Regions from separate parts of the Kineococcus halophytocola genome, predicted to be linked through region 2. Evidence: riboswitches for the same ligand, from Rfam matches in the RefSeq annotation. Region 2 holds a riboswitch; the other holds the start of a gene.

The links. A riboswitch is a leader RNA that binds a small molecule or an ion and turns the genes downstream of it on or off. The one in region 2 is predicted to bind S-adenosylmethionine.
Region 1: it holds a riboswitch for S-adenosylmethionine, as region 2 does, so the genes downstream of both, AB2L27_RS05760 (ABC transporter substrate-binding protein) here and AB2L27_RS11000 (ABC transporter substrate-binding protein) in region 2, are expected to answer to the same signal.

What each region holds. Positions count from the first base shown of each region.
Region 1 is NZ_JBGFTU010000005.1:119,871-124,348, reverse strand. Features, by position in the region: gene AB2L27_RS05765 (carbohydrate ABC transporter permease) at 1-561, opposite strand, end outside; gene AB2L27_RS05760 (ABC transporter substrate-binding protein) at 558-1,943, opposite strand; SAM riboswitch class I at 2,172-2,262, opposite strand; partial or broken gene AB2L27_RS05755 (Rne/Rng family ribonuclease) at 3,470-4,478, shown strand, end outside.
Region 2 is NZ_JBGFTU010000011.1:29,993-34,470, reverse strand. Features, by position in the region: gene AB2L27_RS11010 (methylenetetrahydrofolate reductase) at 1-298, shown strand, start outside; gene metE (5-methyltetrahydropteroyltriglutamate--homocysteine S-methyltransferase) at 295-2,643, shown strand; SAM riboswitch class I at 2,766-2,858, shown strand; gene AB2L27_RS11000 (ABC transporter substrate-binding protein) at 3,026-4,478, shown strand, end outside.

The sequences.
Region 1 (4,478 bases), on a different contig from region 2:
GAACGCCCCGACGCCGTCGCCCAGGGGGTTCGCGCCGGGGAACCCCAGCGCGGAGAACACCCCGCCGAAGGCGCCGCCGACGGGGGCCAGCATGAGTTTCCACGCCACCCCGACCATGACCGGCGGGGTGACGAGGGGCAGGAGCAGGATCGTCCCGACGACGCCGAAGCGCGTCCCGCGGGCGTGCAGCAGCAGGGCCAGCAGCACGCCGATGAGCGTGGCCGCCAGCGCGGCGACGACGGCGAACACGACCGACCGCACGAGGGAACCGGCGAAGGCGAGGGACTCCCAGGCCTCGACGAGGTTGTCCGTGCCGGTGAACCGCTGCAGCGGCCGGGCCAGCGACGACTTCGTCACCGCCAGCGCGACGACGAACAGCGTGGGGTAGACGAGCATGAGGGCCAGCCCGGCCAGGCTCGGCGCGGCCAGCCAGGCCGGGACGTGTCCCGGTCGGTGCCGGCCCGGGACCGCCCGGCGGGTGCCGTCGGGGGCGGACCCGCGCCGCGGGCGCGGCACCCCCGCACGGGTCCGTTCCCGGCGTCGTTCCGTCAGCTGCGTCATCCGAGCGTCTTCTCCCAGCTCTGCGCGGCCTCGTCGAGCGCGGCCTGCGGCGGGGTCTTGCCCTGGATCGCCAGCGCGAGCTGGTCGACGAGGTCCTGCAGCGCCTTGGGGGCGCCCTGCTGGTTCGGCCACGCCAGCGGCGTGCCGTCCAGGCCCTCGCGGATGACGTCGGTCGCCTTGCCGGCGGCCTCCGCGTACGAGTCGGCGTCCAGGACGGACGTGCGGGCCGGGTCGATGCCCGACCCGGCGGTCGAGGCCAGCAGGAGGTTGTTCTCCTGGTTCGTCGCCCACTGCACGAACGCCGCGGCCTTGTCCTGCTGCCCCGACGCGCTGGACACGCCGAGGCCGAAGCCCGCGTCCAGAGCGGTGCGCGGCGTCGTGTTCCTCCCCCCGACCGGCAGGGTCACCACGCCCCACTTGTCGACGATCTTCGAGCTGGAGGGGTCCTGCGCCTTGAGGCCGAGGTCGGTCCAGGTGTCGAGCATGGCGCCCTGACCGGACAGGAAGGCGGAGTTGGCCTGGTCGAAGCCCGTCTGCAGCGGCGTGGGCAGGGCGTGGGGGGAGACGTCGATGAGGTGCTGCAGGGCCGCGAGGCCCTCCTCACCCGCGAAGGCCGGCCTGCCGTCGGCGTCCACGAGGGTGCCGCCGTAGCCCGCGAGCCGGTTGATGAAGGAGCAGCCCAGGATCATCGGCACCTGCTGGCCCTCGACGATCGCGCCGTGGACCGCGCCGCCGGAGTCCTTGGTGATCTTCTCGGCGGCCGCGTCGTACTCGTCCCACGTCCTCGGCGGTTCGACGCCGTACCGCTGGAAGACCTCGGCGTTGTAGTAGAGGACGTGGGTGTCGCCGTCGAAGGGCAGGCCGTAGCGCTTGCCGTCGATGAGCGTGTAGGGGTCGTAGATCGACGGCAGGAAGTCGTCGGTGGCGATCTCGTCGTTGGCGCCGATCCACTCGGTGAGGTCGACGAGGGCGCCGGCCTCCACCAGCTCACCGAGGCCGAAGTAGAAGTAGTCGAAGACGTCGAACTCGCCGTCGCCGCCCTGCACGTCGAGGATCTGCTTGCTCGTGAGCTGGTCGTAGGGGATCGCCGTGACCTCCAGCTTCCCGCCGAACTCCTCGGTGAACTTCGTGCCCAGCAGCTCGGTGAAGGCCAGCACGTGCGGCTGGTTGACCATGAGCTTGAGCGTCGCCCCCTGCAGGTCGACGGCCTTCTGCGCGGCCAGGCCCGAGGCGGCCGCACCCTCACCGCAGGCGGTGAGGGTGCCGGTGGCGGCCAGCGCGCCGACGCCGAGGGCGCCGGACAGCACGCGGCGGCGGCTGGCGAGCAGGCGCGAGGTGCTGGAGCGGGGGACGGACACAGGGGTGCGAGGGGTCGCGGGCATGCGGGTGCTCCGGAGGGTGGGCGGACGGGACGCGTCCGGGAGGGTGCGCGCGGAACGGCGCGCTCGTGCGGTGCGGGGTGAGGACCCCGGGGGAGGAGGGGCGGCCGGTCAGGCCGCGGGTGCCGTCCCCCGGCACGTCGGTGCCCCGGGGCGACAGGCCATCGAGGCCGTGCGCGCGAGGTCGACGTGGTAGCGCCGGGTGAGCTGGGTACAGCTGTCCACTGCAGTCCTCCATCGTCCCTGGCGGGAGCACCTGCCGCGCGTGCGGTGGTTGCTGTGGCGTCGTCGAGCCAGGTCTCTCGGCCACTCTGGATGGTGTTCCGGCGAGCGTAGCGGATCACCGGGGCCCGCGGGAACGCTTTCGCGGGCCGCGAGTGCGCAGGGCCCGGCCGGGAGGGCTGTGCGACACTGAGGACGGCCGTGCGTTCCCACCACACCGGGCGCGCGGTCCGCCGTCGAGACCGTCGCCTGGTGCGTGGGTCCCGGGCAGCGCCGCGGTCTGGTGGAAGGACCTCGCAGGCGCCCCGGCCCGTGCCCCGGACGACGACCGCCGGTGGCTCCGGGGGGAGCACGCGTCGCGCGACCCCACCGGTGCACCAGAACTTCCGTCGGGCGCGGGTCGACCCGCCCGGCGATTCCGACGAGGACGCCCGGGCGTCCGCGGGGACGACCGGTGGAGCGGGCGCTGCGGGCGAAGCGGAGCACCCGTGACGAGCACACCCGACGAGAACGCGACGACGCCGGCGACGGCAGGGGCTGGGACGGGGGCGGGGGCGACGAAACCCCGCCGCCGTCGCGCGGCCAGCCGACCGGCCGGTCCCCCGGCCGCCGTGGAGGCGGCCGGCGCCGAACCCACGGCCGCACCGGTCCCCGAGGCCTCGGCCCCGGGGGATACGGCCCAGGAGACCCCGGCCACCGAGCCGTCCGCGGCCCCCGTGGAGGGCTCCGTCCAGACCCCGGCCGAGACCCCCACCGAGGCGCCCGCGCCGCGCAAGCGAGCCCGCCGGGCCACCCGCAAGGTCGCCGCCCCGGAGACCCCGGAGACCCCGGTGGCCGAGGAGCCCGCGACCGAGGCGCCCCCGACGGCCGATCCCGTGGCAGCCGAACCCGCTCCCGCACGCCGTCGGCGTGCCCGCAAGACCGCCGCCGCCCCGGCGGCCGAGGCGCCCGCCGACCCCGCGGCGGCCACTCCCGCCGTCGCCCCCGCCGTCGCCGCCGCCGAGGACGCGCCGGTCGAGGAGGCCCCGGTCGAGGCGCCCGCCGCCACGACGGACCCGACCCCGGCCGCGCACGCCGTCGAGGACCCCGAGCCCGCCGAGCCGGCCGACGACGCCGACCTCATGGACGACCCCGTCCTGCTGCGCGCGGCCGGGTTCGCCCGGGGGTCCCGCCGGGACGAGGCCGAGCCGGCCGACCGCGCCGCGGACGCCGCGGCCCGTGCGACCGCCCTCTTCTTCCAGGCCCCCGACGCCGAGACCCCGCCGCGCCGTCGGCGGGCCTCGGCCCCGGCCGGCCCGCCGCCCGGTGCCCGGTCCTCCGACGGGGACCAGGACGTGCGCGCCGACGCGACCGCGGAGGACGCCGGGGAGAACGCCCCCGGTGCCGGCGTCCGCGACGAGGAGGTCCTGGACAGCCTGCGCGACCTGCGCCGCTCCCGCGGTGCCACCCGCCGGGCCGGTGCCCAGGAGGACTCCGACGACGCGGACGAGACCGAGGACCTCCAGGACACCGAGGACACCGACGAGTCCGCCGAGGACGCGGGGGACGACGACGCGACCGACGACGCGGGTGCGCCCCGTCGCCGTCGTCGCCGGGGTGGGCGGGGCCGGCGCAGCCGTGGCCGCGACGCCGAGGACCGGGACGACCGGGACGAGGACCCCGGTGAGGACGAGGACCGCGACGACGAGGCCACCCCGGACACCGGCCGCGGCCGGGCCGAGGCGCAGGACGACGACGCCGACGGCTCGGACGACGGCGCCGACGACGGCTCGGAGGAGGACGAGCAGTCCGGCTCCTCGCGCCGCCGTCGCCGTCGCCGCCGCCGCAGCGGGTCCGGCGAGGGGGACGACATCTCCGGTGACGACCCGCCGAACACCGTCACCCGGGTCCGCGAACCCCGCCGCTCCCGCGGCGCCGGCGGCATCGGCGGCACCGGCGAGGACGAGATCACCGCGCTGCGCGGCTCGACCCGGCTGGAGGCCAAGAAGCAGCGCCGCCGCGAGGGCCGGGAGGCCGGGCGCAAGCGCGCCATCCTCACCGAGGCCGAGTTCCTGGCCCGCCGCGAGGCGGTCGAGCGGGTCATGGTCGTGCGCCAGCAGGACGAGCGCACCCAGATCGGGGTGCTGGAGGACAAGGTCCTCGTCGAGCACTACGGCGCGCTGCAGGCGCAGACCACGATGGTCGGCAACGTCTACCTCGGTCGCGTCCAGAACGTGCTGCCGAGCATGGAGGCGGCCTTCGTCGACGTCGGCAAGGGGCGCAACGCCGTCCTGTACGCCGGTGAGGTCAACTGGGACGCCGCGGGGCTGGAGGGCC
Region 2 (4,478 bases):
GCCCGGGCTCGCCGTGACCCACGAGGCCCGCCGGCTGGCGCGGATCGGCGAACTCACCGGCGTCCCCGTCCCGCGGGCGCTGCTCGCGGCCCTGGGCACCGGCGACGTCCGCGACCGTCGCCGCGCGGCCACCGCCTTCTCCTCGGGCCTGGCCCGCGACCTGCTGGACGCCGGGGCACCCGGCCTGCACCTCTACACCTTCAACGCGGTCGAGCCCGTCCTGGACCTGCTCGACCACCTCGACCTGACCCGCCCCACCGAACGCCGCGCCCGCGCGGCAGGAGGAGTCACCCGATGAGCCAGAACCCGACGGACGACGACCCGGCGTGGACCGCGACGATCCTCGGCTACCCCCGGATCGGTCCCGACCGCGAGACCAAGAAGGCCCTCGAGGCGCTGTGGGCCGGGCGCACCGACGTCACCGCGACCGAGACGGCGCTCGCCGCCGTCCGGGCCGCCACGGTCCGCCGCCTCAACGCCCTGGGGCTGCCCGCCCACGACGCGTCGATCCCGTCCTCGTTCTCCGCCTACGACCAGGTGCTCGACACCGCCGTCGCCGTGGGGGCGGTGCCGGAGCGCTTCGCGGACCTCGTGGGGGCCGACGGCCGGGTGGACCTCGAGGCCTACTCGACGATCGCCCGCGGCCGGGGGGCGCTGGCGCCGCTGGAGATGACGAAGTGGTTCGACACGAACTACCACTACCTCGTCCCCGAGATCGGGCCCGGCACCACGTTCCGGTTCGCCGACGACCGCGGCGTCCGGGAGTTCTCCGAGGCGCTGGCCGACGGTTTCCTCACCCGCCCCGTCGTCGTCGGTCCGGTGACGTTCCTGCTGCTGGCCAAGGCATCCGCCGACAGCCCGGAGGGCTTCTCCCCGCTGGCGCGCCTGGAGGACCTGCTCGGCGCCTACGAGGGGCTGCTCGCCGCCTACGCCGCGGCCGGGGCCACGTGGGTCCAGCTCGACGAGCCCGGCCTGGTGAGCGACTCGGCGACGGCCGGGGTGGAGAGGCTGGCCGACCTCCTGCGGGCGGCCTACGAACGCCTCGCGGCGGTCCCGGGCCGGCCCCGGCTGCTGGTGGCCACGCCCTACGGCGACGCCCACGGGTTCCTGGGGTCGCTGAGCGCGGTGGAGGGGGTCGCGCTCGACCTCGTCCGGGGGACCGTGCCGGCGGACGCGTCCGCACTGGCCGGCAAGACCGTCGTGGGCGGGGTCGTCGACGGGCACAACATCTGGCGGGGTGACCTCGAGCAGGCGCTGACGACCCTGCGCTCCCTGCGGGCGACCGCCGCGCACGTCGTGCCGGGGACCTCGACGTCGCTGCTGCACGTCCCCCACGACGTGACGCGCGAGACGGCGCTGCCGGAACGGCTGCGCAGCTGGCTGGCGTTCGCCGACCAGAAGGTCGCCGAGGTGGTCCTGCTGGGCCGTGCGCTCGCCGACCCCACCGCACCGGGGGTCGCCGACGGGCTGGCGGCGTCGGCCGCGGCCCGCGCCGACCGCCTCGGCGCGCCCGGTGTCGTGCGGCCGCAGGTGCGGGAGCGGCTCGCCGCGCTCGGGCCGGACGCGTTCAGCCGCAGCGACTACGCCGTCCGCCGGGCGGCGCAGGAGGAGGTCCTCGGCCTGCCGCTCCTGCCGACGACGACCATCGGCTCCTTCCCGCAGACACCCGAGATCCGCAGGGCGCGGGCGGCCTGGAGCCGCGGCGAGGTCGCGCACGACGCCTACGAGGAGTTCCTGCGCTCCGAGATCGACCGGGTCGTGCGACTGCAGGAGGACCTGGGCCTCGACGTCGTCGTCCACGGTGAACCCGAGCGGAACGACATGGTCCAGTACTTCGCCGAGCAGCTCGACGGGTTCGCGGTCACCGAGCACGGCTGGGTCCAGTCCTACGGCTCGCGCGGGGTCCGCCCGCCGATCCTGTGGGGCGACGTCGCCCGGCCGGCACCCATCACGGTGCCGTGGAGCACGTACACCGCGAGCCGCACGGCGAAACCCGTCAAGGGGATGCTCACCGGGCCGGTGACGATCCTGGCGTGGTCGTTCGTCCGCGACGACCAGCCGCTGGGGGACACCGCGAGCCAGGTGGCGCTCGCGCTGCGGGACGAGGTCGCCGACCTGGAGGCGGCCGGCATCGGGATCGTCCAGGTGGACGAGCCCGCGCTGCGGGAACTGCTGCCGCTCGCGGCGGCCGACCAGCCCGCCTACCTCGCCTGGTCCGTCGCGTCCTTCCGGCTGGCCACCGCGGGCGCCGCGGATGCGACGCAGGTGCACACCCACCTGTGCTACTCCGAGTTCGGTGAGGTCATCGACGCCATCAACGGCCTCGACGCCGACGTCACCAGCATCGAGGCCGCGCGGTCGCGGATGGAGGTGCTCGAGGACATCGCACGGGCGGGTTTCGCCCGAGGCATCGGTCCCGGCGTCTACGACATCCACTCCCCGCGCGTCCCGTCCGTCGAGGAGATCGTCGGCCTGCTGCGGTCGGCCGTCGCGTCGGTCCCGGCGCGGCAGGTGTGGGTGAACCCCGACTGCGGCCTCAAGACGCGCGGGTACGCCGAGACGACCGAGTCCCTGCGGAACCTCGTCGAGGCGGCCCGCACCGTGCGGGCCGAACTGCCGGCGGGCGTCCCCGTCGTCGGGTAGCCCGTCCAGCCCGCAGAACCCCTCCGTCCGGCCCGGGCCGGACGGAGGGGTTTCGTCGTCCCGGGACCCGCTGCGCCGCCGGTGGTTGAGTTCCGGCACGGTTCCCCGTACAGTTCCCGGTACGACCATCCAGAGCGGCTGAGAGACCTGGCTCCGCGACGCCGCAGCAACCCCCCGGACACGGGCGCGGGTGCTTCCGCCAGGAACGATGGAGGGGTTCAGGTGGAACGGACGTCGCACGTCGCCATCCTCCGGCGCGTCGTGGACCTCTGCCGCACGGGCGCGACCGGCTGTCGCTGACCCGTCCCCCCTCGCCGGCCCTTCGCCGGCCCTCGCGCCGGCCGTCCCACCGGTGCGTTCCACACACTCCTCAGGAGACCCCTTGCGCAGCAGCACGTCCCGGTCTGCCGCCGTCCTGGTCGCCGCCCTGGCCACCCTCACCGCCTGCGGCGGGGGCGCCAGCAACGCCGGGGGCGCCGCCGACGCGACCCCCGTCCGCGGCGGCAACCTCGACGTCGCCATCTCGGTCGACTCCGGCTGCATCGACCCACAACAGGTCGGGAACAACGACGCGCTGAACATCGGCCGCCAGCTCGTGGACTCCCTCACCGTCCAGGACCTCGACGGTCGGATCCAGCCGTGGCTCGCGCAGCGCTGGGAGGTGAGCCCGGACGCGACGACGTTCACGTTCCACCTCCGGCCGGGGGTGACGTTCTCCGACGGCACCCCGGTCGACGCGGCGGCCGTGAAGGCGAACCTCGACGGGATCGTGGCCCTCGGGGCGAAGGCGTCGCTCGGGTCCACCTACCTCCAGGGGTACACCGGGACGCAGACGCCGGACGCGCAGACGGCCGTCGTCACGTTCTCCCGTCCCAGTGCCCAGTTCCTGCAGGCCACGTCGACCATGAGCCTGGGGCTGCTGTCCGTCCCGACCGCCACGGCCGACCCCGCGACCCGTTGCACCGGAGCCACTCTCGTGGGTTCTGGACCCTTCGTCGTCGGCAGCTACGTCAAGGACGACCAGACCGTGCTGGAGCGCCGCACCGGGTACGACTGGGCGCCGACCGGGGCGAAGCACGCCGGAGAGGCCTACCTCGACACCATCACCTACCGGGTGGTCCCCGAGGCGGGCGTGCGCACCGGTTCCCTGCGCTCGCACCAGATCGACGCCACCACCGGCATCGCCTCCCAGGACCTGCCCCAGTTCGACGGCAACGGGTTCTGGACCCAGCGGCGGGCGAACCCCGGGATCCCGTACAACTTCTTCCCCAACGAGTCGCGGGCCCCCTTCGACGACGTACGGGTCCGGCAGGCCCTGTCGAAGGCGATCGACCGCGAACAGCTCGCCAGCCTCCTCAACCCCGGGGACGAGGCGGTGACGTCGGCCCTGTCGGTGTCCACGCCCGGCGCCCCGGACGACGCGGCGGACCTCGCCCGGGACCTCGCCGGGGCGAACCGCCTGCTCGACGCGGCCGGGTGGACCAGGGGTGCAGACGGGATCCGCGAGAAGGCGGGGCGCAGGCTCACGTTCACCGTCCTGTTCTGGCAGCCCACGTCCGCCGTCCTGGAGCTCGTGCAGCAGCAGGTCCGCGAGGCCGGGATCGACCTGCAGCTCAAGCAGGGGACGACGGCCGACACCGCGGCCCAGCAGAGTTCCGGCGACTACGACGTCCTGTTCTACAACCTCACCCGGTCCGACCCGGACGTCCTGCGCACCATCTTCTCGACCGACACGCGGAACGTGAACCAGCGGCCCCGCGGCGCGGTCGACGACCTCCTCGCGGAGCAGTCGTCGACGACCGACGCGACGCAGCGCGCGCAGCTCGTGGCCCGGG